4 regions of the Streptomyces sp. ITFR-16 genome follow, and region 3 is predicted to be linked to each of the others. Evidence: riboswitches for the same ligand, from Rfam matches in the RefSeq annotation. Region 3 holds a riboswitch; each other region holds the start of a gene.

Region 1 (7,571 bases), 6.5 Mb from region 3:
TTTCCGCTACCGTCCGTTCCCGCAGTGTCCGCGCAGGTGCCGCCGTGGCCGCCGCGGTAGCCGTCGCCGGAGCCACCCTGGCCGGCGCGTCCACCGCCTACGCCGCCCCCGGCGACAGCGGCGACATCGACATCCGCTCGGTCGGCTGGAACTCTCGCGGTGGTGACGGCGTCGAGGTCTGCAAGTTCGTCCTCTCCGCCAGCAACTTCGAGTCGTTCCCGGCCGTGCCCTGGACGATCACCGCGCAGCCTCCGACCGTCCCCCCGGGCGACACCCTCCAGAGCACGCTGCCGCTCGTGAACGGCTCGGCGCGCAGCCAGGAGTACCTGCTCCCCGAGGGCACGTACCAGCTGGTGTGGATCGTCCCGGCGGGCCCGAAGCAGAAGAGCTTCCGCGTCGACTGCTCGAAGCCCGCCAACGGTGCGGGCGGCTCGCAGAACGGCGGCCGTGACTCGTCCGCTTCGGGTGCCGAGTCCGGTTACAGCCGTCCGTCGGGTGCGGTGCCCGCCGGCGGCGGCGGTGTGCCGGACCTGGACAGCGTCAGCTCCGAGAACGACTCGAACGTCGGCGCCACCGCCGCGCTGGCCGCCGGAGCGGCCGGGGCCGCAGGGCTGATCATGGTTCGCCGAGCCGCACGCCGCCGTGCCCGCAACGAGGCATAACGGCCGCAGCAGACGGCGGCGGCGGGGGCCGAGCCGCGCATGTCGCCTCACGATGACGCTGGGCGTGCTCTCCGCGCTGGTGAGCGGCATCGTGTGGGCGAGCTCGGACTCGCCCGCCGCCCGCGGCGGTGACGCCGCGGGCGGCGGCGACCAGCCGGCCCGGCAGGTGGCTCCGCACGCACCCCTGTCCCGCTCCCGCCCGGTGAAGATCACCGTGCCCGCCATCTTCATCGAGGCCCCGGTCACCGGTCTGGGGCTCGACAAGAAGGGCCATCTCGGCGCCCCACCGCTGAGCAGGCCGAAGCTGGTGGGCTGGTACCAGGACGGCCCCTCGCCCGGTGAGGCGGGGACCTCCCTCATCGTCGGCCACCGCGACACCGAGACGGGACCGGCGATCTTCCTCAACCTCAACGCGCTGCACCGAGGTGACACGGTGAAGGTCGCCCGGGCCGACCGGGTCACCGCCGTCTTCGTCGTCGACGAGGTCAAGACCTACACGAAGGACAAGTTCCCGGACGACAAGGTGTACGGGACCACCCGCCGTCCGGAACTCAGGCTCATGACGTGCGGCGGGCGCTTCAACAAGAAGAACGGCTACTCGGCCAATGTCGTCGTCTTCGCCCATCTGACGTCCCTGAAGAAGCAGACGGTCTGAGCCGTCAACGGTATGGAGCGGCCGGTGCCCCGAGCGGGCACCGGCCGCCCGCGTGTCCACCGGGACGGGGAGAAGGGCGTGGGGCCTGTCAGGCGTCCGGGCCTTCGGGGCGCCGCCGCAGCAGGTAGGTGTCCATGATCCAGCCGTGTTCGGCGCGGGCCTCGGCGCGTGTGTGCCGGATGCGGTCGGCGACCTCGTCGAGGGGGCCGGCGATCAGGATTTCGTCCGGCGTGCCGAGGTAGGCGCCCCAGTGGATCCAGACGCCGCTGCCCGCCAACTGCCCGAAGGACTCGTGGGCGTCGAGCATGACGACGATGTCGGAGTCGTCGGGCGGAAGGCCCTCGGCGAGGCGTCGCCCCGGGGTGATGTGGACGGGGCGGCCGACCCGGTTGAGGGTGATGCGGTGGCGGGCGGCGAGGGCGGAGACGCTGCTGATGCCGGGGACCACCTCGCAGGTGAAGTCCACCTCCCCGCGGGCCCCGATGTCCTCCAGGATGCCGAGCGTACTGTCGTACAGCGACGGGTCGCCCCACACCAGGAACGCCCCGCACTGTCCGGGCGCCAACTCCTCGCGGATCAGCCGGGCGCAGAGGTCGGCGCGGCGCCGGCGCCAGTCGCGCACGGCGTCGGTGTATCCCGCGTCCGATGCCTGGCGGCGGTCGCGCCAGGGGTCCTCGGCCTCGACGACGCGGTACGGCCCCGGGAGATGCTCATCGAGCACGTCCCGCCGCAACCGGGTGAGGGCGGATTTCTCCCGGCCCTTGCCGAGTACGAAGAAGACATCGGCCCTGCGCATGGCGCGCACGGCGCCGAGCGTGAGGTGGTCGGGGTCGCCGGCGCCGATCCCGATGACGAGGAGATGCCGGGCGGCGGTACTCATGCGCTGCTCCCGGTGGCCGTCCGCAGGGCGCGGTGCGGATCCGGGGCGAGCGGGTCCGCTTCGGGGCGGATGCGCATGCGTACACGGCCTTTCCGGTCCGGCGCCGGGTGGGCCGCGCGGGGCGGGGCCCCGGCTGCCACGCGTCGCGAGTGGCGGGGTGGACTTAGTAGGACGTCCAACTATATCTTCGGGGGACAAGGTCCGCGGTGCAGGGAAGCCGGTGTGAATCCGGCACGGTCCCGCCACTGTGACCGGGGAGTGTGCTGCCATCCACACGCCACTGGCGAGGTACTGCCGGGAAGGCGGGCGGCGCGCGGAGATCCGGGAGTCAGGATACCGGCCGCGGACGGTTCCGTGTTTTCCACGAGGATGGAGACGACACGCATGGCACCGGTCCGTACGCACACACACGACCCTGGTGATCCGGCGGGGCGCGCGCACATCCCTGCGCGCCCGTAGACCTCCGAGGCCCTCCGGCCCCACTGTCCGCTGTCCCACGGCATTCCCCGGCACCGCGCCCGCCTCTCTGCGCGCGGGCCGGCGGCTCGCCGTGCCGTCCCCGGATCCCACCTGACGAGAGCAGGCACCCATGGTCCGTGAACTCACCCATTTCATCGGCGGGAAGCACACCGCCGGTACGTCCGGTCTCTTCGGCGACATCCACGACCCCAACACCGGTTCCGTACAGGCGCGTGTGCCGCTCGCGGGCCGCGCCGACGCCGGGACGGCCGTCGCCGACGCCGTCACCGCCCAGCGGGAGTGGGGGCAGTGGAACCCCCAGCGGCGCGCCCGCGTCCTGCTGCGCTTCCTCCAACTCGTCGACGCGGAACGCGAATCCCTGGCGCGCCTGCTGTCGTCGGAGCACGGCAAGACCGTCGCCGACGCGCACGGGGACATCCAACGCGGCCTGGAAGTCGTCGAGTTCGCCGCCGGGATTCCCCATCTGCTCAAGGGGGAGTTCACGGACAACGCCGGCACCGGCATCGACGTGCACTCGCTGCGCTCCCCGATCGGTGTGGTCGCCGGGATCACCCCCTTCAACTTCCCCGCGATGATCCCGCTCTGGAAGGCGGCACCCGCTCTCGCCTGCGGAAACGCCTTCATCCTCAAGCCGTCGGAGCGCGACCCGTCCGTCCCGCTGCGGCTGGCCGAACTCTTCCTGGAAGCCGGTCTGCCGCCCGGCGTGCTGAACGTCGTCAACGGCGGCAAGGAAGCGGTCGACACACTCCTGGAGGACCCGAGGGTGGGCGCGCTCGGTTTCGTCGGCTCCACCCCCGTCGCCGCGCACCTCTATGCCACCGCCGCCGCCCACGGCAAGCGCGCCCAGTGCTTCGGCGGCGCCAAGAACCACATGATCGTGATGCCGGACGCCGACCTCGACCAGGCCGCCGACGCCCTGATCGGCGCCGGATACGGCTCCGCCGGCGAGCGCTGCATGGCGATCTCCGTCGCCGTCCCCGTCGGGGAGGAGACCGCCGACCGGCTCGTCGCCGCGCTCAAGGAGCGCATCGCCACCCTCCGGATCGGCCGCTCCGACGACCCGGACGCCGACTTCGGGCCCCTGGTGAGCCGGGACGCCGTCGAGCGGGTCCGGCGGTATGTGGACATCGGCGTCACCGAGGGCGCCGAACTCGTCGTGGACGGGCGGGACTTCACCCTCCCTGGGCACGAGGACGGCTTCTTCGCCGGGGCGACCCTCTTCGACCGCGTCACCTCGCGGATGCGGATCTACCGCGAGGAGATCTTCGGCCCCGTCCTGTGCGTCGTCCGGGCCGCCGGCTACGAGGAGGCGCTGCGGCTGCCCAGCGAGCACCCGTACGGAAACGGGGTCGCGATCTTCACCCGGGACGGCGACACCGCCCGCGACTTCACCCGCCGGGTGGACACCGGCATGGTCGGCGTCAACGTCCCGATCCCGGTCCCCGTCGCCTATCACACCTTCGGCGGCTGGAAGCAGTCCGGATTCGGCGACCTGAACCAGCACGGCCCGGACGCCATCCGCTTCTACACCCGCACCAAGACCGTCACCTCGCGCTGGCCCTCGGGCGCCAGGGAAGGCGCGAGCTTCACCCTGCCCACCATGGGATGAGCGCCATGACTCTCACCTCCCTCACCGAGGACCAGCAGGCCCTGGTGGAGACCACCCTCGACTTCGCCCAGGACCACCTGGCACCCCATGCCGTCCGGTGGGACCGCGACAAACACTTCCCGCTCGACGTGCTGCGCAAGGCCGCCGGGCTCGGACTCGGCGGCGTCTACGTACGGGAGGAGTCCGGCGGCAGCGGACTCTCCCGCGCCGACGGTGTCCTCGTCTTCGAGGCCCTGGCCTCCGGCTGCCCCTCCATCGCCGGCTATCTCTCCATCCACAACATGGTCGCCTGGATGCTCGACACCTACGGCGGCGCGGACCAGCGCGCACGGTGGCTGCCCCGGCTGTGCGCCATGGACGACCTCGCCAGCTACTGCCTCACCGAACCGGGCGCCGGCTCGGACGCGGCCGCGATCAGCACCCGCGCCGTCCGCGACGGCGACACCTATGTCCTGACCGGCGTGAAGCAGTTCATCTCCGGGGCGGGCGCCTCCCAGCTCTACCTGGTCATGGCGCGCACCGGGGGAGCGGGCCCCGACGGGATCTCCGCGTTCCTCGTGGACCGGGACGACCCCGGGCTCTCGTTCGGCCCGAACGAGGCGAAGATGGGGTGGAACGCCCAGCCCACCCGCCAAGTGGTCCTGGACGGGGTCCGGTTGCCCGAGGACCGGCTGCTCGGCCGGACGGGCGACGGCTTCCGGATCGCGATGAGCGGGCTGAACGGCGGCCGGCTCGGCATCGCCGCCTGCTCCCTGGGCGGCGCCCGCAGCGCCCTCAGTAAGAGCCTCGCGCATCTCGCGGGCCGCGAGGCGTTCGGCGCGCGGCTCCTGGACGCGCAGGCGCTGCAGTTCCGCCTCGCCGACATGGCGACCGAACTCACCGCCGCCCGCGCCCTGGTCCACCAGGCCGCCACCGCCCTGGACCGGGCGGACCCCCAGGGCCCGCAGCTGTGCGCGATGGCCAAGCGCTTCGCCACCGACACCGGCTACTCCGTCGCCGACCGGGCCCTGCAGCTCCACGGGGGCTACGGATACGTCAACGAGTACGGCATCGAGAAGATCGTCCGTGACCTGCGGGTCCATCAGATCCTGGAAGGAACCAACGAGATCATGCGCGTCATCGTGGCCCGCGGCCTGACGGAGGCGTTCCGGTGACCGCCGACGAGGAACACGTACTGCTCCGCACCGAGGGCCGCGCCGCCCGCCTCACCCTCAACCGGCCCCGGGCGCTCAACGCCCTCACCCACGGCATGGTGCGCCGCATCGACGAGGCGCTGACCGCCTGGGAGCACGACCCGGCCGTGGAGACCGTGATCCTCACGGGGGCCGGTGAGCGCGGACTGTGCGCGGGCGGCGACATCCGCTCCATCTACGAGGACGCCCGCGCCGGCGGCACCGCGTCGGCCGGCTTCTGGCGGGACGAGTACCGGCTCAACGCCCGGATCGCCCGCTACCCGAAGCCGTATGTGGCCGTCATGGACGGCATCGTGATGGGTGGTGGCGTCGGTGTCTCCGCGCACGGCAGCGTCCGCATCGTCACCGAGCGCTCGCGCGTCGCGATGCCGGAGACCGGCATCGGCTTCGTCCCCGACGTCGGCGGCACCTATCTGCTCGCCCTCGCCCCCGGCGAACTCGGCACCCACCTCGGGCTGACCGGGGCGCCCGTCGGCGCGGCCGACGCCCTGCTGTGCGGACTGGCCGACCACTTCGTCCCCTCCGCCGACCTGCCCCGGCTGCTGACCGACCTCACCACGAAGCCGGTACGCGACGCCCTCGGCCCGTACGTACAGCAGCCGCCACCCGGCGAACTCGCGGACCACCGGGACTGGATCGACGCCTGCTACGGGGCCGACACGGTCGAGGAGACCGTCGCCCGGCTGCGCGCCCATGGATCGCGCGCGGCCGCAGCGGCGGCCGGCACACTCGCGGCCAGGTCGCCCACCGCCCTCAAGGTCACACTCACCGCACTGCGCCGGGCCCGCCGGCTCGGCCCGCTGGAGCGCGTCCTGGAACAGGAGTACCGCGTCTCCACGGCCGCGCTCGCCTCCCACGACCTGGCCGAGGGCATCCGCGCCCAGGTCATCGACAAGGACCGCAGCCCGCACTGGGCACCGGCCACCCTGGCCGAGGTCACCGGCACGGACGTGGCGCGCTACTTCGCCCCGCCCGCCGAAGGCGGACTCCACCTGGCCACAACCCCACAGGAGATGCCGTGGTGAACAGCAGCCGCACGATCGGATTCATCGGCCTCGGTCACATGGGCGGCCCGATGGCCGCCAACCTCGTCGAGGCGGGCCACCGGGTGCTCGGTCACGACCTGGTGCCCGGGCTCCTCGACGCGGCGGCCGCCGGCGGGGTGGAGCCCGCCGGATCGTCGGCGCAGGCCGCGGCCGCGGCGGACGTGGTGATCACCATGCTGCCGGCCGGGCGGCATGTGCTGGCCCTCTACCGGGAGGAGGGACTGCCGGCCGCCGCCCGGCCGGGCACCCTGTTCATCGACTGTTCGACCATCGATGTGGCCGACGCGCGCGCCGCCCACGAAGCGGCGGCCGCCGCCGGGATGCGGTCCCTGGACGCCCCCGTCTCCGGCGGGGTCGTCGGCGCCGAGGCGGGCACCCTCACCTTCATGGCGGGCGGGGGAGAGGCCGAGTTCGCGCAGGCCGAGCCGCTGCTCGCGGTGATGGGCAGGAAGGCCGTGCACTGCGGCGGCCCGGGTGCCGGGCAGGCCGCGAAGATCTGCAACAACATGATCCTCGGGATCTCGATGATCGCGGTGAGCGAGGCGTTCGTCCTCGGGGAGAGCCTGGGCCTGTCCCACCAGGCGCTGTTCGACGTGGCCTCCACCGCCTCCGGCCAGTGCTGGTCGCTGAGCGTCAACTGCCCCGTGCCGGGCCCGGTCCCGGGCAGCCCCGCCAACCGCGACTACCGTCCGGGCTTCGCGGCCCCGCTGATGGCCAAGGACCTCGGACTGGCCGCCGGCGCCGCCAGGGCGGCCGGGGTCGACGCGGAACTCGGCCTGAGAGCGGCAGAGTTGTACGCCGCCTACGCCGAAGGTCCCGGCGTCGAGGAGGACTTCTCCGGGATCGTCCGAGCGATCCGGGACCGGTCGCGGTCACTGCGGCCACTCACCGCACCTGAAGGAGGCACCGCATGAGCACCGACTCCTACGAGACCATCCGCGTCGAACGCAGGGGCCGTACCGCCCTTCTCACGCTCGACCGCCCCAAGGCCCTGAACGCGCTCGACCTGCGGCTGATGAACGAGGTCGTCGCCGCGACGGCGGAGC
Region 2 (7,571 bases), 1.4 Mb from region 3:
CCTTCGAGCTCCAGATACGTGGCCCGCAGCCGCTCCAGCGTCTCCGCATCCGGCTCCGCCCAGAGCCCCCGTTCGGCCGCCTCCAGCAACCGTTCCGAAATCCCGCGCAGCGCCCAGGGATTGGACTTCTTCATGAAGTCCCGGTTGGTCTCGTCGAACACGTACTCCGCCGACAACTTCTCGTACATCCAGTCATCGACCACCCCCGCCGTCGCGTCGTACCCGAACAGGTAGTCCACGGTCGCCGCCATCTCGAAGGCGCCCTTGTACCCGTGCCGCCGCATGGCCGCCATCCACCGGGGATTGACGACCCGCGCCCGGAACACCCGGTGCGTCTCCTCGCCCAGCGTCCGCGTCTTCACCTGGTCCGGCGTCGCCGAATCCCCCACGTACGCCTCGGGCGACTCGCCCGTCAGATGGCGCACCATGGCCACCATGCCACCGTGGTACTGGAAGTAGTCGTCGGCATCGACCAAGTCGTGCTCCCGCGTATCGACGTTCTTCGCCGCCACCGCGATCCGCCGGAACGCCGTCTCCATGTCCCCGCGCGCCGCCCGCCCCTCGAGCCCGCGCCCGTACGCGTAACCGCCCCAGACCGCGTACACCTCGGCCAGATCCGCGTCCGAGCGCCAGTTGCGCGCGTCGATCAGGGGCAGCAGCCCCGCCCCGTACGCCCCCGGCTTCGAGCCGAAGATACGGGCCGTGGCGCGGCGGCGGTCGCCGTGCTCGGCGGTGTCCTCGTCGGCGTGCGCCCGTACGTAGTTGGCGTCGGCCGGCTCGTCCAGCTCCGCCACCGCCCGCACCGCGTCGTCGATCAGCCCCACCACGTGGGGGAACGCGTCCCGGAAGAAGCCGGAGATGCGGACCGTCACATCGATGCGCGGCCGGCCCAGCTCGCTCACCGGCACCACCTCGAAGCCCGTCACCCGGCGCGAGGCGTCGTCCCACACCGGGCGGCAGCCCAGCAGCGCCAGGATCTCCGCGATGTCGTCGCCCTGGGTGCGCATGGCGGAGGTGCCCCACACGGTCAGGCCGACCGACTTCGGATAGGCGCCGGTGTCCGCGAGATACCGGGCGATCAGCGAGTCCGCGAGCGACTGGCCGACCTCCCACGACAGCCGGGACGGAATCGCCTTCGGGTCGACGGAGTAGAAGTTGCGGCCCGTCGGCAGCACGTTGACCAGTCCGCGCGTCGGCGAACCCGAGGGACCCGCCGGGACGAAGCCGCCGTCCAGCGCCTTGAGGATGTGGTCGATCTCGTCCGTCGTGCGGGCCAGCCGGGGCACGACCTCCTCGCAGGCGAAGCCCAGGACGGCGACGGCGTCCGGGAGTTCGGCCCCCAGCACCTCCCGGACCAGGCCCGCCGCGGCGGTCACGTCCCAGCCGCGCGCCTCCATGCCCTCCGCGAGCCGGCGGCACAGCTGCTCCAGCAGGTCGATCGCGTCCGCGCCCGTCCGTGCCGGCCCGTCCACCAGCGCGGTCAGCCCGTCCGGCACCTTCACGGCCGCACCCGGCTCGCCCAGCAGCTCCTTCTCGCTGAGCCCGAAGTGCTCGGCGATCGCCGCCCGCAGACCGGGCAGCGCGTTGGCCGTGCCGCCCCACACCTGCGAGGCGCGCAGCACCGCGAGGACCAGGTTGACCCGGGCCTCGTCGACCGGGCCGCCGCCCAGGATGTGCAGCCCGTCGCGGATCTGGACGTCCTTGATCTCGCAGAGGTAGCCGTCGATGTGCATCACGAACGAGTCGAAGTCGTCGTCGCCCGGCTGCTCGTCCACATGGAGGTCGTGGTGCAGCTCGGCGGCCTTGACCAGGGTCCAGATCTGCGCCCGCACCGAGGGCGCCTTCGTCGGGTCCAGGTCGCTGACGAGCGCGTACTCGTCGAGCAGCTGCTCCAGCTTGGCCAGGTCGCCGTAGGTGTCGGCGCGTGCCATCGGCGGCACCAGGTGGTCCACCACCGTGGCGTGGCCCCGGCGCTTGGCCTGGGTGCCCTCGCCCGGGTCGTTGACGATGAACGGGTAGATCAGCGGGAGTTCGCCGAGCACCGCGTCCGGGCCGCAGCCGGCGGACAGGCCGAGGCCCTTGCCGGGCAGCCACTCCATCGTGCCGTGCTTGCCCATGTGGACGACGGCGTCCGCGCCGAACGTGTTCTCCAGCCAGCGGTAGGTGGCCAGATAGTGGTGGGAGGGCGGCATGTCCGGGTCGTGGTAGATCGCGATCGGGTTCTCGCCGAAGCCGCGCGGCGGCTGGATCAGCACGACGACGTTCCCGAACTGCAGGGAGGCCAGGACGATGTCGTCGCCGTCCACGTACAGCGAGCCCGGCGGCTCGCCCCAGTGCTCCAGCATCGAGTCGCGCAGCGAGGGTTCCAGCTGCGCGAACCACTCCCGGTAGTCCGCCAGCGGCACCCGCGCCGGAGCCGCCGCGAGCTGCTCCTCGGTCAGCCACTCCACGTCGTGGCCACCGGCGTTGATGAGGCGGTGGATGAGCTCGTCACCGTTGTCCGGGTGCCCCTCGACCCCGTAACCGGCGTCGCGCAGGGCGTCCAGGACGCGGACGGCGGATGCGGGCGTGTCCAGGCCGACCGCGTTGCCGACGCGGGAGTGCTTGGTGGGATAGGCGGTGAAGACCAGGGCGAGCTTCTTCTCGGCGTTGGTCTTGTGCTTCAGGACGGCGTGGCGCACGGCGATCCCGGCGACGCGGGCGGCCCGCTCGGGGTCGGCGCGGTACACCGGCACCTCGTCGGGGCCCTGCTCCTTGAAGGAGAACGGGACGGTGACGAGCCGGCCGTCGAACTCCGGGATGGCCACCTGCATCGCCGCGTCCATCGGGGTCAGCGCGGCGTCCGACGCCTCCCAGGCGGCGCGCGAGGAGGTGAGGCAGAGCCCCTGGAGCACCGGCACGTTCAGATCGGCGAGCGCGCCGATGTCCCAGGCCTCGTCGTCGCCCCCGGCGGAGGCGTCCGACGCCCGGGTGCCGCCGGCCGCGAGCACCGTGGCGACCAGGGCGTCGGCCCGGCCGATGAGCTCGTACAGACCGGCGTCCGCCCCGCGCAGCGAACCGCAGTACACGGGCAGGGCGTTGGCGCCGCGCGCCTCGACGGCGTCGCACAGCACGTCGACGAACGAGGTGTTGCCCGAGAGGTGGTGCGCCCGGTAGAAGAGCACGCCCACGGTGGGGCGGCCCTCGACGAACGGCCGGTCGCCGTGCGGGCCCCACTCGGGCATCTTCTGCGGCTCGGCGAAGCCGTGCCCGGTCAGCAGGACGGTGTCGGACAGGAAGCGGGACAGCTCGACCAGGTTGCCGGGGCCGCCCTCCACCAGATAGCGCAGGGCCTCGGCGACGACACCGGCGGGTACGGACGACTCGGCCATCAGCTCCGCGTCCGGCACGGCCTCGCCGCCGAGCAGCACGGTCGGGATGCCGGCCGCCTTGAGCGCGGCCAGCCCGTCCTCCCAGGCGCGCTTGCCGCCCAGCAGACGGACGACGGCGACGGAGGAGCCCTCGATCAGCTCGGGCAGTTCCCCGGTCACGTCGATACGGGTCGGGTTGCCGATCCGGAAGGGCGCGCCCGAGGCGCGGGCGGCCAGCAGGTCCGTGTCGGCCGTCGACAACAGCAGCACGGTGCTCAGCGGGGCGTTCGACGGGGCGTTCATGCGGGTGCTCCAGGTGCTCCGGGGGCGATGAAGGGAAGTCCTGCCGGTGCGCCCGACTCGATGAGTCGCCACAGCGCATCGGTGTCCGCGTGTTCTTCGATGAGGTCGCCGAGCCGGTCGAGCTGTTCCTCGCGCAGCTGGGCGAAGCAGGTGTCGGGGGCGGGGACGAAGCGCCGGCCGGCGGCCCGCGCGATCTCGGCCAGGAAGCGGCGGCGGAACGCGTCGCTCTCCAGCGAGCCGTGCCAGTGGGTGCCCCACACGGAACCGGACCGGCAGCCGTCGAGGCGGCCGCCCTGTCCGTCGGTGAGGAAGGGTTCGCCGCCGCGCACGTCGGCGACGCCGTGGTGGATCTCGTACCCCTCGACCGGGGCGCCGAGCGCCTCGCCGACCGGCCGGGCGAGGGTCTTCTCGCGGTCGAACCGGACGCGCACGGGCAGCAGTCCGAGCCCGTCGACCCGCCCGGCGCGCGACTCCACCTCGTCCTCGATGTGTTCGCCGAGGATCTGGTAGCCGCCGCAGATCCCGAGGACCGGGCGGCCCTCGGCGGCGCGCCGCAGCAGGGCGTCGGCGAGTCCGCGCTCGCGCAGCCAGGCCAGCGCCTTCACGGTGCCCCGGGTGCCGGGCACGACGACGAGGTCGGCGTCGGTCAGCTCCTCGGCGCGGTCCACGAACCGCACGACGACGCCGGGTTCGGCGGCGAGCGCGTCCACGTCGGTGAAGTTGGACATCAGCGGCACGGCGCACACGGCGACGCGCAGGACGTCCTCGCCGTGCGGCGGGGCGACGACCGACTCCCGTACGGCGCCGCGCAGCGAGACCCGCAGCCCGTCCTCCTCGTCGATCCCGAGGCCGTGGGCGAACGGCAGTACGCCGTACGTCGGCCGTCCGGTGAGGCCGAGCAGCATGTCGAGGCCGGGCTCCAGCAGCGAGACGTCGCCCCGGAACTTGTTGACCAGATAGCCGGCCACCAGCGACTGGTCCTCGGCCGACAGCAGCGCCGTCGTGCCGAAGAACGAGGCGAAGACCCCGCCCCGGTCGATGTCGCCGACGACCACCACCGGGAAGCGTGCCGCCCGTGCGATGCCCATGTTCACGATGTCCGTGCGCCGGAGATTGATCTCGGCCGGACTGCCCGCCCCCTCGCAGATCACCGCGTCATACGTGCCCCGAAGCTGCTCCAGGCAGTCCACGACGGTGGAAAGAAGCTGTTCCTGCCGCCCGCCGTGGTAGCCGCGGGCGCTCATCTCGCCGACCGCGCGCCCCATCAGGACGACCTGGCTGGAGCGGTCGCCGCCGGGCTTGAGGAGCACCGGGTTCATCAGGGCGGTCGGCTCCACCCGGGCGGCCTGGGCCTGCATGGCCTGGGCGCGGCCGATCTCGGCGCCCTCGCGGGTGACGAAGGAGTTCAGCGACATGTTCTGCGCCTTGAAGGGCGCGACCTTCACGCCCCGGCGCACCAGCCAGCGGCAGATGCCCGCCGTGACGACGCTCTTGCCCGCGTCCGATGTGGTGCCGGCCACCAGCAGCCCACCGCTCATACCGCTCTCCGTCCTGGGACCTGTGCATCTGGGGTACGGGTGAGGCGGCGGGCGGCGAGTCCCGCACCGAGGCGGGCCGCCACGCTGACGCCGAGGGCGAGCGCGCCGACCCGGCGCGAGAGGCGTACGGCCCGTTCGATGTCGGCGGTCTCCACCGCCCGGCCCGTCCCGCCGTTGAGGACGGGGCGGTGCTCGACCCGGCCGCCGTAGGCGAGAGTCCCGCCCAGGCGTACGCCGAGCGCGCCGGCGAACGAGGCTTCCACCGGGCCCGCGTTGGGGCTGGGGTGCTTGGCCGCGTCGGCCCGCCAGGCCCGGACCGCCTCCCGTGGCCGTCCCCCGGCGGCCACGGCGAGCAGGGCCGTCAGCCGGGCGCCCGGCCAGCCCGCGAGGTCGTCGAGGCGGGCCGAGGCCCAGCCGTAGCGCAGATGGCGGGGCGACCGGTGGCCGACCATCGCGTCGAGCGTGTTGACGGCGCGGAAGCCGACGAGCCCGGGGACGCCGCCGAGCGCGCCCCAGACCAGGGCGCCGACCACGGCGTCCGAGGTGTTCTCGGCGACGGACTCCACGACGGCGCGGGCGATCTGTGGCCCGTCCAGGGACTGCGGGTCGCGGCCGCACAGGTGCGGCAGCCGCTCCCGGGCGAGTTCGACGTCCCCGGCGGCGAGCGCGCCGCCGATGGCGCGGGCCTCGCGCCCCAGGGACGTACCGCCGACGACGGACCAGGTGGCGGCGGCGGTCAGCGCGACGGAGGCGGCGGGGTGGCGCCGCAGGGCGCGGGCGGCCAGCGCGGCGCCCCCGGCGGCGCCTCCGGCGCAGAGCAGGGTGTGCAGCGCGCCCCACCCGCGGTGGTCGCGCCACAGCCGGCGTTCGACGCCCGCCGCGGCCCGCCCGAAGGCGGCGACCGGGTGCCCCCTGCGGGGGTCACCGAGCAGCAGATCGCCGATCAGACCGGCCGTGGCGCCGTACGCGAAAATGCGATCGGCACGCACGGTTCAGCCGGCCGTCGCGCCTCGGAGGACCTTCGTACGGGCAACTGCTGGCGGGAAGGGCACAGGGACGGACGCACGGCGGCCGGGCATGGCGATATGTCCTCACTCAGGGTCCGCGCCCTGGTTCGACGTGACCGGCGACGAGAGTCTCCTGGCTTCCGGATCCGCAGTTCCCCCGGTCTTCCAGTCCGCTCGCGCGAACCGTGACTTCCGGTGGTGGGGGACTGCTCCCCGGTGACAGTGGCGGGACCGCGCCGGATTCGCACCGGCTTCCTCTGCTGTCGCCGTAATGGCTCCGGCAGTCCACCACGCTCCGCGAACACCCGTCAACCTGCCGTTGACCTGCGACGGCGCAGTGTGCGTAGACACACATCGGGCCGGACACACACGCGGTGTGTCCGGCCCGACGGGGAGGAGCGGGGAGAGGCCGGCGGGCCTCAGGCGACGATCAGATAGATGCCGTACGCGACCGCCGCGGCGCACAGCCCGAAGCAGACGTACGCGCCCGCGCGGGCCATCAGGAGCGACCCGCCCGGCTGTCCGCCCTCCGTGGCGGGTCCGGGCTGCTTGGAGAGTCCGACGATGCCGAGGGTGAAGAGGCCCACCAGGCCGACGGTGGCGACGAGAGAGACGCCGAAGACGGTGCCGAGGGCTGCCCAGTCGATGTGCATGTGTCCTTCGTCCTTACACCGTGGCCGGTCGGGCCGGGTCGGTCACAGGGGCGGCGGGGGCCGGGATGGTGGCCGTGAGGTCGTGGGCCTGCGCCTGGGCCGCCGCGGTGGGCGGCGGGCTGACGGCCGCGATGGCGGTGGTGACGACGCCCGCGGGTTCCGCGTCCGGTGCGACGTCCCCGTGGCCGACCGGCTTGCGGCGGGAGAGCACCCAGATCGCGCCGGAGCCCGCGATCAGCAGCGCCGCGACGACCACGACGCCCCAGGTGCCCTGCTTGGTGAGGAACTCGGCTCCCGCGCCGACCAGTCCGGCGGCCGGCAGGGTCAGGCCCCAGGCGACGAACATCCGGGTGGCGGTGGACCAGCGGACCACGCCCCCCTTGCGTCCGAGGCCCGCGCCCATCACGGCGCCGGAGCAGGACTGGGTGGTGGAGAGGGAGAAGCCGAGGTGCGAGGAGGCCAGGATGACGGTCGCCGCGCTGGTCTGGGCGGCGAAGCCCTGCGGCGGCTTCAGCTCGGTCAGGCCGCTGCCCATGGTGCGGATGATGCGCCAGCCGCCGAGGTAGGTGCCGAGTGCGATGGCGAGGCCGGCGCAGACGATGACCCAGACCGGCGGGTTGGAGCCGGGGGCGAGGACACCGCCGGTGACCAGGGCGAGCGTGATGATGCCCATGGTCTTCTGCGCGTCGTTGGTGCCGTGGGCGAGGGAGACCAGGCCGG
Region 3 (7,571 bases):
CCGGCGCAGCACTCGGCCGGCGGAGGCCGGCGGGCCGGGGACGCGGGCGGGGATCTCGGTAGCCATACCACTCCACGGGCTCGTGACGGCGATGCGGTCGCTGAAGGGCCCACGGAAGCGGACGGTTCCCTCGTTCCCTGGGCTGCCGCAGGCACCGCCTGCGGACGCATCACGACCATAGAGCGAGCACGACGGAACGGAAGGTTACGACACTTTGACGGCAGGTCATGTCGTGGTGCGCACGCACCGCCCCGCGCGGCGGCCGGCCTCGCTGCGGGCCGGCCGCCGCACGGGAACGCCGAGGTCAGGCGCCCCAGCGCAGGGCGATCGTGTCGCCCGCGTTGATGACCTTGTTCCGGGCGGCGCCGGCGAAGGCCGAGCCGTCCACGCCGACCTTCCAGGTGTTCGACCCGCTGTTGGCCTTGCCGTTGAGGGCCGTGATCGTGCCGGTGCCCGAGGAGGGCGTCACCCCGCTGACACAGCCCGACGGGGTCGCCGCCGTCGTCGCCGCGTCGAGGACCGCGCCGAGCGTGGTCGTCGTCCCGGTCGGGGTGAAGGAGACGGAGCACACCTTCAGGCCGCCCGTGCCGTCGTCCACGGTGAGGGCCAGCTTGGTGGCGGTGCCGGGCGTGAACGCGGACTGCGCCACCCACTGCGGCGCGCCGCTGGTGGCGGGCGCCGGGGGAGTGGCGGTGAAGCCCCCTCCCGCGACCGCACGCAGCCCGTCGATGGAGGCGTAGGCGGACGGCGAGGTGTCGCTCGGCAGGTACTTGAATCCGCCGCCGGGGTTGAACTGCTGGGCGATCAGGAAGTCGACGGGGGTCTTGCCCGCCGAGGTCAGGAAGTCGCCCGTCTGCGGGTTGATGCCACAGGCGTTCAGGCCGGACACGGCCCAGCCGTTGGAGTCGGTGTTGACGCCGAACATGGCGTTGAACGCGCCGCTCGTGGGCACCAGTTTGCTCTTGAGGAACGCCTTGGCCTGCGTGATGTCGGTGTCCGTGTTCGGCACGCCGGAGACGCAGAGCGCCGCCATCGCGGCACCGGTCATGTCGATGTCGCTCGTGCTGCCGAGCTGGCCCGCGTCGCCCTCGGCCTTGCTGTAGTTCCAGCCGCCGTCGTTGTGCTGGTTGGCGCGGATGCGGGTGATCAGCGCGGAGCGCAGCGCCTGGGGTATGCGCTGCGCTCCGGCCTGGGTCTTCGCGCCGCCCAGGGCGAGCGCGGCGAAGACGGTGCCGTTGAAGTTGGCCGAAGGGCCGAAGTAGCCCGGCTCCGCCGTCTGCCAGTAGCCGTAGATGTCGCCGATCAGGTTGCGGGAGGCGGAGACCCGGGCCGGGTCGATGCCGGCCGCGTACGCGTTGAGGGTGGCGCGTTCGTAGTCGGTCACCACCGGTGTCGCCGAGGGCCAGCCCGCCGTGGCGAGCAGACCGCGGTAGACGGATCTCGCGTTCTTCGTGGCGTCGCCGCCCGGTGTGACGTCGACGGCCGCCGTACCGGCGGAGGCGAGCGCGCTGAACGCCCACTCGTTGGAGAGTCCCGCTCCGGCGTACGAACCGTCCGCCGCCTGAAGGGACTTGAGGTATGCGACACCGTTCGTCTTCGAGGTGGCGATCTGGGCCGGCGTGGCGGTCGCCGCGGCCGGCAGGACGCTCAGACAGAGCGCCCCGAGGGAGACGGTCGCCGTGAGGGCGAGACGGGTCGGGATGAGGGTACGGGGCATGGCCTGCTCCTGTGATGAGGGGCGCCGGCCGGGCCCCGCGTCCCGCCTCGAAGGCAGGGCAGCAGTGGCAGGGGCCGCCGCCCGAACGCGTGGACCGGCTTCCTGTGGTGCACCGCCGCCATGGGCATTCGGGCTCGGAGCGGTCCCCGCCGCTCCACACCGTTGCGCGTCAGCCCCGGCCTCTCACCGGGTTCCCCCATGTGGCAGCCCAGGACGCTACCCCAGGCCGTGCGGTCCTGCCAGCAGCCCCCGCGCCGCCCTCCGCGCGCTGCCACACGTCGTCTTGACGCCGTGTGCGGCACCGTGCTCCAATCCGCCTGATAAGCACGAGGTTCCAGGGGAAGCCGGTCGAAATCCGGCGCTGACCCGCAACCGTAGGCCCGGCATCCGCCGGGCGAGCCGGATTACCTGGGCCCTGATCTGCAGCGAGAAACGCCGTCGCGGACTACGGCGTGGTCGACAGCTCCACCCCGTGGTGACCTCTGGGGTGCGGGCGCCTCTGCCACGTTCCTGTCCTCGCGGCGCCAGGACGAGGGGGCCGCGGTGGGGACCGCAACGGCACAGCGAAGAGACCGACAGGCGGGGGCCCGTGCGTTCCTGGCCCTGATATCCGCGGCGTTCCTGCTGCTTGCCATGTGCGTGACACTCGTCACCGTCACCCCCGCCTCGGCCGACCCCCTCGGGGACTGCACGGCCAGCAGGGGCGCGATCGTCGCCGTCGACTTCGGTCCCTTCGGCGGCAAGGTCGAGCGCGGCTGCGACACGACACCGACGACCGGGTACGAACTCCTCCACGAGGCCGGGTTCACCACCGAGGGCACCCAGCACGACGGCCCCGCCTTCATCTGCCGTATCGGCCTCGGCTCCGGCACGCAGTACCCGACGACGGCCCAGGAATCCTGCGTCCTCACCCCGCCCGCCACCGCCTACTGGTCCTACTGGATCGCCTCGCCGGGCCAGAACAAGTGGACCTACAGCCAGTACGGGGCCATGGACCGCAAGCCCAAGGACGGCGATGTCGACGCCTGGGTGTTCGGCGGCACCGACATCGGCGGAACCACCGGCAAACCGGCCTTCACCCCGGACGAGGTGCGGGCCCAGGGCGGCACGGGGACCCCCGACCCCGGGAACACCCCCACCGTCGCGCCGGGGGCGATCGACCTCGCCGCCGCCTCGGCCTGGGTCGACAGCGCGCTCAAGGACGGCGAACGCGTTGTCGACGACGGCGCCGACACCCCCAACTACCTGCTGACCACCGAGGCGGCCTACGCACTCGCCGCCACCGGCGGCCACGGCGGTACCCTCGACAAGGTCACCGCCTTCCTCGCCGCCCACGCCGACGACTACGCCTACCCCTCGGGCGCGGGCCAGGCACCGGACGCGACCGCCGCCGCCCGCCTCGCCCTGGTGGCCGAGGCCACGGAGGGCGACCCGCGCCACTTCGGCGGCCACGACCTGATCGCCGGCCTCGTGGACAACGTCTGCACCACCGGCCCGACGACCTCCGGCTGCACCGCCCCGGGCGACTTCCGCAACGCCTCCTACGGCGACGGCCAGGCGCTCGCCGTCCTGGCCCTGCTCCGCGCCGACGCCGTCCCCCCGGCCGCGGCCGTCGAGCGGCTGACCCAGCTCCAGTGCGACGACGGCGGGGTCACCGGCATCCTGATCGGCCCCGACGAGTACTGCGACGGCGACCCCGCCACCACCGGTCTCGTGGCGCTCGCCCTGAAGGAGGCCGGCGGCCGGGACGCGGCCGTCGCCAAGGCCCGTACGTACCTGAAGAAGGCACAGAGCGAGAACGGTTCCTTCGCCGGCTACACCGGTTCCGCCACCGGCAGCGTCCACGCCACCGCGTACGCCGCCCAGGCGCTGCGCGCACTCGGCGACACCGCGCAGGCCGACGCGGCCGTCTCCTGGCTCTCGCGCGAGCAACTGGACGGCGGCGGCTTCGGCTTCGAGCAGGACGCCACCGACCCGGCGCTGTACGCGACCTCGCCCGCCGTCCTCGCCGGCGCCGGGACCGACCTCGTCCGCCTGACGGTGAAGGAGTCCGGGCCGACCGACCCGCCCACCACCGGGCCGCCCACGACGAAGCCGCCCACCACCGCCCCGACCCGCCCCGCCGGCGAAGGCCCCGACCTGAAGAAGGGCGTCGCCTACCTCACCAGCGCGGCCAACCTGAAGCAGGGGCAGTACTACGTCGCGGGGACCGGCTCGGGCCACGCGGACTTCGGCCTCACCATCGACGGTGCCTACGCGCTCGCGGCGACCGGCCTGAACAACGACAAGCTGCGCGGGATCGTCGACTTCCTCGACAAGGGCGGCAAGGACGGCGAAGGAAGAACCCTCCAGGACTGGACCGGGACCGGCACCGAGTACGCGCTCGGCGGGTCCATCGGCAAGGCCGCCCTGCTGGCCGAGGCCGTGGGCCGCGACCCCCGCGCCTTCGGCGGCAAGGACCTCGTCGCCGGACTCGATGCGGCCGTGTGCGCCGCGCCGAGCAAGGCGCCGGACCGCAGCTGCGCCGCCAAGGGCGCCTACACCTACGCCCCTTCCGTCTTCTCCCAGTCGCTGGCGGTCATGGCCCAGCTGAGAGCCGGTGAGAAGAAGGCGGCCCAGGACCCGATCGCGTACCTGGAGAGCCTCCAGCACGGCAGCGGTGCCTGGCCCAGCCTGATCCCCGCCACGGGCGACTCCGACGTCGACTCCACCGCCATCGCCGCGATGGCCCTGGACCTCGCCGGCGGCGAGAAGGCGGACCGGGCCGTCGACAAGGCGCTCGGCTGGATCGCGGGCAAGCAACTGCCCGACGGGGGCTTCCCCGGGGCAGCCGGTGACTCGGTCAACTCCGCCGCCCTCGCGGTCCAGGGGCTCTCCCTGGACGCCGAGCGCTACGACGCAGAGATCGCCAAGGCCCGTAAGTTCCTCGCCGGCCAGCAGAACGGCGACGGCGGGTTCAACGTGGCGAAGGAAGGCCAGCGCGGATCGGATCTGCGCGCCTCCACCCAGGCGGTGGGCGGGGCGACCGGCATCTCGTTCGGCACGCTGGAGCGCAGCCTCACCGGCACCGCACCCCAGCCCACCCCGAGCCCCGGCGCCTCCACCCCGCAGATCGTCACCCCCGACGACTCGACGGGCGGCACGGGCGGCATCGCCGACACCGGCACGGGCGGCTCCGGCGGAGGGGCACTGGCCTCGACCGGTGTGCAGGCCGTCGCCCTCGCCGGTTTCGCCGCCCTGCTCGTCGGCGCCGGATGGCGCGTGGTCGTCATGGGCCGTCGCCGGGCCGCCGCAGGGGAGCGGGCATGAGCATCCCGGCATGGCGCAGGGCCGTCCGAGCGGCGGCCGCCCTTCTGCTGTCCGCTGCCGCGCTGACGGCCAACGCCTCCTCGGCGGCGGCCGATCCGCAGCCGATGGGCCGGTGCACCACCACCTCCGGCGTCGTGCTCGCGGTCGACTTCAGCCACTGGGGCGGCCCCGTCTACCGCTCCTGCGGCACCACACCCACCACCGGGTACGAACTCCTCAACCAGGGCGGCTGGCGCACCACCGGCACCGGGCACGACGGCCCGGCGTTCATCTGCCGGATCGGCTACAGCGGCCACCGGGGCGGCAAGCAGTACCCCACCCCTCAGCAGGACGACTGCGTCCTGACGCCGCCCGCCTCCGCGTACTGGTCCTACTGGCACGCCGACCCGGGCGCCAATTCCTGGGAGTACAGCCAGCTCGGGGCCATGCTCTACCGCCCGAAGCCGGGCAGCGTCGACCTGTGGATCTTCGGCGGCACCGACATCGGCGGCACCGAGGGCCGGCCCACGCTCACCCCGGACCAGCTGCGCGCCCACAACACCCGGGCGCAGGGCAACGCGGGCAAGCCCGCCTCGACCGAGCGCGCCCCCGAGCTGCCACCGGGCACCGACACCGGCCCCCAGCCGTCCGAGCCGAAGAGACCGTCGCCCACCGAGCCGGCCTCCGCCAGGGCGAAGCCGTCCCCGAGCCCGTCGCCCAGCGCCTCCGACTCCCCGTCACCGAGTCCGTCCGGGACCGTCACGCCCAGCCCGGCCCCCAGCGCCCCGGGCACGGGAAAGAAGGTGGTCGACGCCGAGCCGGCCGCCGACGCGAAGGCCGACGCGGGCTCCCGCGTGCCGGTGATCGTCGGCGGGGCGCTGATCGTGCTCGTCGCCGGGGCGGCCGTATACGCGGCCGTACGCCGGCGCCGCACGGAGTGACCCGGGTGCCGGACACCGCTCCCGAATCGGCCGCACCGGTGTCCGGCCACGCGCCGGACACCGGCGGCCGACGCCTGCCCAGGACGCTGCACCCGGTCGCCTGGTGGATCTGGGCGCTCGCCCTGGCCACGGCCGTGAGCCGCACCAACAACCCGCTGCTGCTGTTCCTCGTCCTCGCGGTCCTCGGATACGTCGTCACCGCCCGCCGCACCGAAGCCCCCTGGGCGCGCGGCTTCAAGTACTACCTCTGCCTCGCCCTCACCGTCGTCGCGATCCGCGTCCTGTTCCGCGCCGTGTTCGCCACCGGCATCACCCCGCACGACCACTTCCTCTTCTCGCTCCCGCACATCCCCACCCCCGACTGGTACGCCGGCATCCGGCTGGGCGGCCCCGTCTCGCTGGAAGCCCTGCTCTCGGCCGCCACCGACGGGCTGCGGCTCGCCTGCATGCTGTGCTGCATCGGCGCCGCCAACACCCTCGCCAACCCCAAACGGGCCCTGCGCGTCCTGCCCGGCGCCCTGCACGAACTCGGGGTCGCCGTCACCGTCGCCATCAGCGTGGCCCCTCAACTCGTGCAGAGCGTCCAGCGCGTCGCCCGCGCCCGCCGGCTGCGGGCCGGACGCAACAGGGGCCTCAAGGCGCTGCGCGGCATCGTCGTCCCCGTCCTGGAGGACGCACTCGAACGCTCCCTGCGCCTCGCCGCCGGCATGGACTCCCGGGGCTACGGACGCGCCGGCACCGCCACCCGCCGCTCCCGGCGGATCACCGGCGCGCTCATGCTCCTCGGCATGTGCGGCCTGTGCGCCGGGGCCTACGGGCTCCTCGACGCGACCACACCCGCCTTCCTCGGACTCCCCGCGATGGCTGCGGGAGCCGTGCTGTGCGTGGCGGGCCTGCGGCTCGGCGGACGCCGGGTCTCGCGCACCACCTACCGGCCCGACCCGTGGCTGCTGCCCGAATGGACCGTCGCCGGCACCGGGGTGCTCTCCGCCGTCCTGCTCTTCGGCAACGTCGGCTTCGACGCGGCCGAGCTCAACCCCTCCATCTACCCCCTCAGCTGGCCCACCCTGCCGGCGGTGCCGACCTTCGCGATCCTGCTCGCCGGGACCGCCGGATTCCTCGCACCGCCGCCGGCCCCGCCGCACGCGGCCGTACCCCGGCAGCGCGCCGAGAAAGCCGAAGCCACGTGATCACCTTCGACCAGGTCACCGTCCAGTACGACGACGCGGCCCGGCCCGCCCTGCGCGAGATCGACCTCACCGTCGAGGAGGGCGAACTCTGCCTCGTCGTCGGCCACACCGGCGTCGGCAAGTCCACCCTCCTCGGCGCCGTCAACGGACTCGTGCCGCACTTCACCGGCGGCACCCTCCACGGCCGCGTCACCGTCGACGGCCGGGACACCGCCCACCACCCTCCCCGCGAACTCGCCGATGTCGTCGGTGTGGTCGGGCAGGACCCGCTCGACGGGTTCGTCACCGACACCGTCGAAGAAGAACTCGCCTATGCCATGGAGCAGTTGGCCATCGCACCCCCAGTCATGCGCAAGCGCGTCGAGGAGACCCTCGACCTGCTGGGCCTCGCCGACCTGCGCCACCGCGCCCTGCACGAACTCTCCGGCGGCCAGC
Region 4 (7,571 bases), 5.0 Mb from region 3:
GTCCGGGTAGCGCATGGGACGCAGGGTCAGTTCGAAGCCCGGGTCGAGCAGGTTCTTGTCTTCGTTGGAGCTCATTACTGGCAGGCCTCGCAGGACTCGGGGTTTTCGAGGGAGCAGGCGATCGCGTCCGCGTCGGGCGCGCCGGCCTGCTGTACGGGAATGGGGGCGGCGGCCGCCGTCTGGCCGGACGCGGCACGCGCGATCCGGGTCGCGGGGCGGGAGCGCAGGTAGTACGTCGTCTTCAGCCCCTGCTTCCAGGCGTACGCGTACATCGAGGAGAGCTTGCCGATCGTCGGCGTCTCCAGGAACAGGTTGAGCGACTGGCTCTGGTCGAGGAACGGCGTACGGGCCGCCGCCATGTCGATCAGGCCGCGCTGCGGGATCTCCCACGCCGTGCGGTACAGCGCCCGCACGTCCTCGGGGATCCAGGCGAATCCCTGCACCGAGCCGCTCGCCTCGCGCAGCGCCTCGCGGGTCCGCGCGTCCCATACGCCGAGCCGCTTCAGCTCGTCGACCAGATAGCCGTTGACCTGGAGGAACTCACCGCTGAGCGTCTCGCGCTTGAAGAGGTTGGAGACCTGCGGCTCGATGCACTCGTACACACCCGCGATGGAGGCGATCGTCGCCGTCGGCGCGATGGCCAGCAGCAGCGAGTTGCGCATCCCGGTCTTCGCGACCCGGGCGCGCAGGGCGTCCCAGCGCTCCGGCCAGCTCAGCTCGGTGGCGTAGTGGTCGGGGTGCAGCACACCCCGGGCGGCACGCGTCTCGGACCAGGCGGGGAGGGGACCCGACCGCTCGGCGAGATCGCAGGACGCCTCGTAGGCGGCCAGCATGATGCGCTCGGAGATCTTCGTGGAGAGCGCGCGGGCCTCGGGGGAGTCGAACGGCAGCCGCAGCTGGAAGAAGACGTCCTGGAGGCCCATCGCGCCCAGACCCACCGGCCGCCAGCGGGCGTTGGACCGGCCGGCCTGCTCGGTCGGGTAGAAGTTGATGTCCACCACGCGGTCGAGGAAGGTCACGGCCGTACGGACGGTGGCGTCCAGGCGCTCCCAGTCGATCGTGCCGTCGGCGACGAACGCGCCGAGGTTGACCGAACCGAGGTTGCAGACGGCCGTCTCGCCGTCGTCGGTGACCTCCAGGATCTCCGTGCACAGGTTGGACGAGTGCACGACGCGGCCCGGCTCGGCGGTCTGGTTCGCGGTCCGGTTGGAGGCGTCCTTGAACGTCATCCAGCCCTGGCCGGTCTGCGCGAGGGTCCGCATCATCCGGCCGTAGAGCTCACGCGCCGGCATGGTCTTGCGGGCGAGGCCCTTGGCCTCGGCGGCCCGGTAGGCGGCGTCGAACGCGTCGCCCCACAGGTCGACCAGCTCGGGCACGTCGGCCGGGGAGAACAGCGACCAGGTCCCGTCCGCGTCGACCCGGCGCATGAACTCGTCCGGGATCCAGTGCGCCAGGTTGAGGTTGTGCGTGCGCCGCTGGTCCTCACCCGTGTTGTCGCGCAGTTCGAGGAACTCCTCGATGTCCGCGTGCCACGTCTCCAGGTAGACGGCGGCGGCGCCCTTGCGCCGGCCGCCCTGGTTGACGGCGGCGACCGAGGCGTCGAGCGTCTTCAGGAACGGCACGATGCCGTTGGAGTGGCCGTTGGTGCCGCGGATCAGCGAACCGCGGGCACGGATGCGGGAGTACGAGAGGCCGATGCCGCCGGCGTGCTTGGAGAGCCGCGCGACCTGGTGGTAGCGGTCGTAGATCGAGTCCAGCTCGTCCAGCGGCGAGTCCAGCAGATAGCAGGAGGACATCTGCGGGTGGCGGGTGCCGGAGTTGAAGAGCGTGGGGGAGGAGGGCAGGTAGTCCAGCCGGCTCATCAGCCCGTACAGCGCGGCGACCTCGCCGAGCGCGCGCTCGGATTCGTCCTCCGCGAGCCCGGCGGCGACCCGCAGCATGAAGTGCTGCGGGGTCTCGATGACCTGGCGGGTGTGCGGGTGGCGCAGCAGATAGCGGCTGTGCAGGGTGCGCAGGCCGAAGTAGCCGAAGCGGTCGTCGGCGCCGTCCGCGAGCGACTGCCCGATCAGCGCGTCCAGGGCCTGCGCGTGGAGCGTCACGAACGCGGCGGTGCGGTCCGCGATCAGGCCCTCACGGTGTCCGACGGCGACCGAGGCGGAGAACGACGTCGCGCCCTGCCCGGCCGCCTCGTCCGCGATGGTGCGGGTGAGGAGACGGGCGGCGAGCCGGGAGTACGCGGGGTCCTCGGAGATCAGGCCCGCGGCGGCCTCGGTGGCCAGCGAACACAGCTCGGCCTCGTCCGACCGGGCGTTGCGGCCGCGCAGGGCTGCGGCGGCGACGCGTCCGGGGTCGGTGTCGGGCAGATCGGCGGTGAGGTCGGTCAGGGTCCGCAGCAGTGCGGTGCCCGGTCCGTCCTTCGCGGGTCCGGCGGACCGGACCGCTTCGGCCTCGGCTGCTTCGGACTCGGCCGCTGAAACCGGATCGGCTGGCGCGATGGTCACGTGGTGCTCTCCCTCGCTCGGCTCGGGGCCGGCGGGGAGCGGGGGCAGCCGGGCGGAGCGGGACCCGGGCAGGGCAGCACTCCGTGCGGCGTCCACCGGCCCATCCGCGAGGCCCGGACGTCTGGGCATCCGGTTCGGTCGAGCCGGATGCGCTGTCGGCAGGTCCTCGGACTGACGGGTGCACAAAAGCACACCGAATACACCGTTGCGGGACAGTTCCGGATTCGCACCGGATTTCCCTGCGGCGACAGCGAGCACGAGCATACATGTGGGGGCCGCCGGATGCGGCAGCCCCCACATGTTGTGTCGTACGAGATCTCAGTGCGCGCTCACACCAGGGGCCGGAGCTCCAGGCGGTACGTCAGCAGCTTCAGGTCCTCGATCGGATTCCAGTCCCTCTCGGGGGTCCGGACGAAGCCGAGGCGCCCGTAGATTCTATGGGCACCGTGCATCGCCGGCTGCGTCGACAGGACGATCCCGGTGACGCCCGGGGTGGCTCGTGCGCGCTCGATACAGGCCCGTACCAGCGCCTCACCCGCTCCCGCTCCCCGGGCCTCGCGGGAGACCGCCAGCATCCGGAATTCGGCTTCGTCGGGCGCGGCGATGTCGCACCAGGGGTTGCCCGGCGGGGCGTAGGTCACCCCGCCCAGGACGCGGCCCCGCGTGTCGGCCGCCACCAGCACCTCGGCCTCGGCGGCCCGGCGGGGGACATCGCGCAGCTTCACCAGATACGGGTCGTCGGCGCCGAAGTCGAGGAGGCCGTCCCCGAGATAGGCCTCGGCGGTGATCTCGCCGAGGACCGTGTGCTCGGCGGGCTCGACCGGCCGGATCGTTATGTCCATGGGCGGAAGTCTGCCGCACGCCCGGGCCGGGCCCGCAAGCGATTTGCGCCGGCACTCCGAGCGCTTGGACGCGCGGACGGGCCGCCGCGCCCCCTCCGCGCGTGCGGAGGGGGCGCGACGGCCCGTCGCGGTGCCGTCAGTGGCCGCCCGGCGCACCCGCCGTGGCCGGCGGGAGCTCCGTCTGCACGCCCGGGTCGCCCGCGTCCGCGGTGTAGTCGCCCGGAGCGGTCTCGTCGACCCCGGCGGGCGCCTTCACGGCGTTCAGGACGAAGGTCAGGACCACGGTGACCACGATGTTCAGCACGAAGGCCGTCAGGCCGATGTAGCCGATCTCGCCGAGGCCCGGGATCTCCTTGGAGGACCCGCCGAAGTGCTTCTGGGTGGGGCTCGCGACCCCGTAGGCGGCGGCCGTCCCGTAGATCATGCCGACCGCCCAGCCGGCGAGCAGCGCCCAGCGGTGGAACCAGCGGGTGAACAGGCCGCCGACCAGGGCAGGCATCGTCTGGAGGATCCAGATCCCGCCGAGCAGCTGGAAGTTGATCGCGACCGTCTTGTCCATGGTGAGGACGAAGGCGAGCGCGCCGACCTTCACCAGCAGCGAGACCAGCTTGGAGACCTTGGTCTCCTGGGCGGGCGTCGCGTCGGGCTTCAGGAAGTCCTTGTAGATGTTGCGGGTGAACAGGTTCGCCGCGGCAATCGACATGATCGCGGCCGGCACCAGCGCGCCGATGCCGATGGCGGCGAAGGCCACCCCCGCGAACCAGTCGGGGAACATGTTCTCGAACAGCTGCGGGATGGCCAGCTGGCCGTTGTCCACCTTGACGCCGGCGGCGATCGCCATGAAGCCGAGCAGCGCGAGCAGGCCCAGCATCAGCGAGTACAGCGGCAGGATGGTGGTGTTGCGCCGGATCACCTCACGGCTGCGGCTGGAGAGCGTCGCCGTGATGGAGTGCGGATACATGAAGAGCGCCAGCGCGGAGCCCAGCGCCAGGGTGGCGTAACCCCACTGGCCCGCCTCGGCGGGTGCGAGGGCGCCGGTCGGCTTGCCGCCCGGCGGGCCCGCGAATTTGTCCTGCGCGGCGGCGAAGATGTCGTCGAAGCCGCCGAGCTTGATCGGGATGTAGATGATCGCCACGGCGATGACCAGGTAGATCAGTCCGTCCTTGACGAACGCGATCAGCGCGGGAGCGCGCAGCCCGGAGGAGTACGTGTACGCGGCGAGCACCGCGAACGCGATCAGCAGCGGCAGGTCCTTGACGAACCAGTTGGTGTTCTCGCCGCCGCCGACGCCCATCACGTCCAGCACGGCCTGGATGCCGACGAGCTGGAGCGCGATGTACGGCATGGTGGCGAGGATGCCGGTGACCGCGACGGCCAGTGAGAGCCCCTTGGAGCCGAAGCGGCCGCGGACGAAGTCCGAGGTGGTGACGTAGCCGTGCTTGTGCGACACCGACCACAGGCGCGGCAGGAAGGTGAAGATCAGCGGGTACACCAGGATGGTGTAGGGCACCGCGAAGAAGCCGGCCGCGCCCGCCGCGTAGATCGCCGCGGGTACGGCGACGAAGGTGTACGCGGTGTAGAGGTCGCCGCCGAGCAGGAACCAGGTGACCCAGGTGCCGAACGACCGGCCGCCGAGGCCCCATTCGTCGAGGCTGGCCTCGTTCTCGGCCTTGCGCCAGCGCGCGGCCATGAAGCCGATGACCGTGACGGCCAGGAAGAAGAAGATGAAGACGCCGAGCGCGACGCCGTTCACGCCGTCCTTCATGCCGACGCACCCCCCTTGCGGGCGCGCTGGTCACGCTGCCACAGCTTGTACGCGATCATCGTGAGCGCGGTCGAGATGAGCACCCAGAGCATCTGGTACCAGTAGAAGAACGGGATGCCGATGAACGTCGGGTCGATCTTCGCGTACGAACTCACCCAGAGCATCGCCACGAACGGCGCGATGAGGCAGAGGGCGATGACCACCCGCACCGGTGTGACGGTGGGTGGCTTTCCTTCTGGGTCTGCTGGCATGGCGGCGACTCCGTCCCCTCGCTGATCACCTGGTGTAATGCGCACGAAATCTAGGCGAGGGTCCCGGCCAGCGTCACCCCCTGTCCGCATTGCGGTCCGGCAACGGTCGTGAGACGTCGGACAGATAGCCGAAATAAGGTCACACGTCGGGAAGTTGGTCCAGACCAATGGTCGTTCCGGGGGCTCCCCGGGGCAGCGAAAAGCCCCCGGGCGGGGCCTCGGGGGCTGTTCACGTGCGGTGACGGGGCGGTCAGTCCAGCGGGCGCTTCAGACGGGCCACGAACTTGTAGCGGTCGCCCCGGTAGACCGAGCGCACCCACTCGACCGGCTCGCCCTGCTCGTCCAGCGAGTGCCGCGACAGCATCAGCATCGGCAGGCCCACGTCCGTGCCGAGCAGTCCGGCCTCGCGCGGGGTGGCCAGGGAGGTCTCGATGGTCTCCTCGGCCTCGGCCAGCCGTACGTCGTACACCTCGGCGAGGGCCGTGTAGAGCGAGGTGTACTTCACCAGCGAACGCCGCAGCGCGGGGAAGCGCTTGGCCGACAGGTGCGTGGTCTCGATGGCCATCGGCTCGCCGCTCGCCAGCCGGAGCCGCTCGATCCGCAGCACGCGTCCCCCCGCGCTGATGTCGAGCAGTCCGGCGAGCGTGTCGTCGGCGGTGACGTAGCCGATGTCCAGGAGCTGGGAGGTCGGTTCCAGGCCCTGGGCGCGCATGTCCTCGGTGTACGAGGTGAGTTGCAGGGCCTGCGAGACCTTCGGCTTGGCGACGAAGGTGCCCTTGCCCTGGATGCGCTCCAGCCGGCCCTCGACCACCAGCTCCTGGAGCGCCTGGCGCACGGTGGTGCGCGAGGTGTCGAACTCGGCGGCCAGGGTCCGTTCGGGGGGCACCGGGGTGCCCGGCGGCATGGTGTCCGTCATGTCGAGGAGATGTCGCTTCAGCCGGTAGTACTTCGGGACGCGCGCGGTGCGTGTACCCGCCCCCGTCTCGGTCTCCGAACTGCCCCCGTCGGCACCCATGGCCCGCCTTCCCGACTGCTGCGTTGCTGCCGTCACCGGCTCCTCCGTCTGTCGCGGCTCACATGGTGGCACGGTCCGGTCACGGCTCGTCGCCCTCCCTCAGGTGTCGGTCCTATAACGGACGCGAGTGCACTTCTTATACACCCTTGACACCCCTAAAGGTCTAGGCCAAGCTCCCGGTACTGGTCTAAACCATTAAAGACCAGGTCCCAGCCCCACGGGCAGTACCCGTCGTATGAGGTTGTGCGACGGACGGCGTTCTCGGGTGGTGGGGGGATTTTTCTTGCATCCCTGAGGAGGGTGTCGTGAAGCGCGGACTCATCGCGGCCATTGGTGTCGTAGCTCTCATGGCCGGTGCCACTGCCTGTGGCTCGGACGACAAGACCGACAGCAGCAGCAAGAAGGCCGGCCCGGACAGCTACAAGGGCCAGACGCTGACCGTCTGGGCCATGGACGGCTCCACGCCTCCCGGCTGGACCAAGGGTCTCACCGCCGCCTTCGAGAAGAAGACCGGCGCCAAGCTGAAGTTCGAGACCCAGAAGTGGGACGGCATTCAGCAGAAGATCACGACCGCCCTCTCGGAGTCGACCCCGCCGGACGTCATCGAGGTCGGCAACACCCAGACCCCCGCGTACGCGGCCACCGGTGGCCTCGCCGACCTGAGCGACCTGAAGACGGAGATCGGCGGCGACTGGGTCGACGCCCTGAACAAGTCCTCGGTCTTCGACGGCAAGCAGTACGCCGCCCCGTGGTACTTCGCCAACCGCGTCGTCATCTACAACAAGAAGGTCTGGGCCGACGCCGGCATCAAGGACACCCCGAAGACGCGCGACGAGTTCTTCAAGGACCTCGACGCCATCAAGGCGAAGGGCAAGGCCGAGCCGATCTACCTGCCCGGCCAGAACTGGTACTTCTTCGACGGTCTGACCATCGGACAGGGCGCGGACCTGGTGAAGAAGGAAGGCGACAAGTACGTCTCCAACCTCGCCGACCCCAAGGTCACCGCGGCCATGGAGCTGTACAAGAAGTACCAGTCCTACTCCAAGGCCCCCAAGGACAAGGACGAGGCCACCCCGCAGCAGGCCGACGTCTTCGCCAAGGGCAACGTCGGTGCCTTCATCGGCATGGGCTGGGAGGCCGGCACGGCCATCGCCGCCAACAAGAAGATCGAGGGCGACATCGGCTACTTCACCATTC

Evidence for each region. A riboswitch is a leader RNA that binds a small molecule or an ion and turns the genes downstream of it on or off. The one in region 3 is predicted to bind cobalamin.
Region 1: it holds a riboswitch for cobalamin, as region 3 does, so the genes downstream of both, RLT58_RS05260 (CoA-acylating methylmalonate-semialdehyde dehydrogenase) here and RLT58_RS34045 (prenyltransferase/squalene oxidase repeat-containing protein) in region 3, are expected to answer to the same signal.
Region 2: it holds a riboswitch for cobalamin, as region 3 does, so the genes downstream of both, RLT58_RS28040 (cobalamin biosynthesis protein) here and RLT58_RS34045 (prenyltransferase/squalene oxidase repeat-containing protein) in region 3, are expected to answer to the same signal.
Region 4: it holds a riboswitch for cobalamin, as region 3 does, so the genes downstream of both, RLT58_RS11605 (ribonucleoside-diphosphate reductase subunit alpha) here and RLT58_RS34045 (prenyltransferase/squalene oxidase repeat-containing protein) in region 3, are expected to answer to the same signal.

Annotation. Positions count from the first base shown of each region.
Region 1 is NZ_CP134609.1:1,150,139-1,157,709, reverse strand. Features, by position in the region: gene RLT58_RS05275 (hypothetical protein) at 1-662, shown strand, start outside; gene RLT58_RS05270 (class F sortase) at 715-1,317, shown strand; gene cobF (precorrin-6A synthase (deacetylating)) at 1,406-2,197, opposite strand; cobalamin riboswitch at 2,378-2,557, shown strand; gene RLT58_RS05260 (CoA-acylating methylmalonate-semialdehyde dehydrogenase) at 2,787-4,286, shown strand; gene RLT58_RS05255 (acyl-CoA dehydrogenase family protein) at 4,292-5,440, shown strand; gene RLT58_RS05250 (enoyl-CoA hydratase/isomerase family protein) at 5,437-6,504, shown strand; gene mmsB (3-hydroxyisobutyrate dehydrogenase) at 6,498-7,439, shown strand; gene RLT58_RS05240 (enoyl-CoA hydratase) at 7,436-7,571, shown strand, end outside.
Region 2 is NZ_CP134609.1:6,325,126-6,332,696, forward strand. Features, by position in the region: gene cobN (cobaltochelatase subunit CobN) at 1-3,629, opposite strand, end outside; gene RLT58_RS28035 (cobyric acid synthase) at 3,650-5,191, opposite strand; gene RLT58_RS28040 (cobalamin biosynthesis protein) at 5,188-6,180, opposite strand; cobalamin riboswitch at 6,325-6,457, opposite strand; gene RLT58_RS28045 (hypothetical protein) at 6,618-6,851, opposite strand; gene RLT58_RS28050 (inorganic phosphate transporter) at 6,865-7,571, opposite strand, start outside.
Region 3 is NZ_CP134609.1:7,691,405-7,698,975, forward strand. Features, by position in the region: gene RLT58_RS34035 (YhgE/Pip domain-containing protein) at 1-66, opposite strand, end outside; gene RLT58_RS34040 (prenyltransferase/squalene oxidase repeat-containing protein) at 305-1,717, opposite strand; cobalamin riboswitch at 1,840-1,917, opposite strand; cobalamin riboswitch at 2,016-2,144, shown strand; gene RLT58_RS34045 (prenyltransferase/squalene oxidase repeat-containing protein) at 2,351-5,026, shown strand; gene RLT58_RS34050 (hypothetical protein) at 5,023-5,946, shown strand; gene RLT58_RS34055 (energy-coupling factor transporter transmembrane component T) at 5,952-7,136, shown strand; gene RLT58_RS34060 (ABC transporter ATP-binding protein) at 7,133-7,571, shown strand, end outside.
Region 4 is NZ_CP134609.1:2,642,564-2,650,134, reverse strand. Features, by position in the region: gene RLT58_RS11610 (ribonucleotide-diphosphate reductase subunit beta) at 1-75, opposite strand, end outside; gene RLT58_RS11605 (ribonucleoside-diphosphate reductase subunit alpha) at 75-2,501, opposite strand; cobalamin riboswitch at 2,641-2,778, opposite strand; gene RLT58_RS11600 (GNAT family N-acetyltransferase) at 2,831-3,343, opposite strand; gene mctP (monocarboxylate uptake permease MctP) at 3,480-5,108, opposite strand; gene RLT58_RS11590 (DUF3311 domain-containing protein) at 5,105-5,359, opposite strand; gene RLT58_RS11585 (GntR family transcriptional regulator) at 5,610-6,374, opposite strand; gene RLT58_RS11580 (extracellular solute-binding protein) at 6,680-7,571, shown strand, end outside.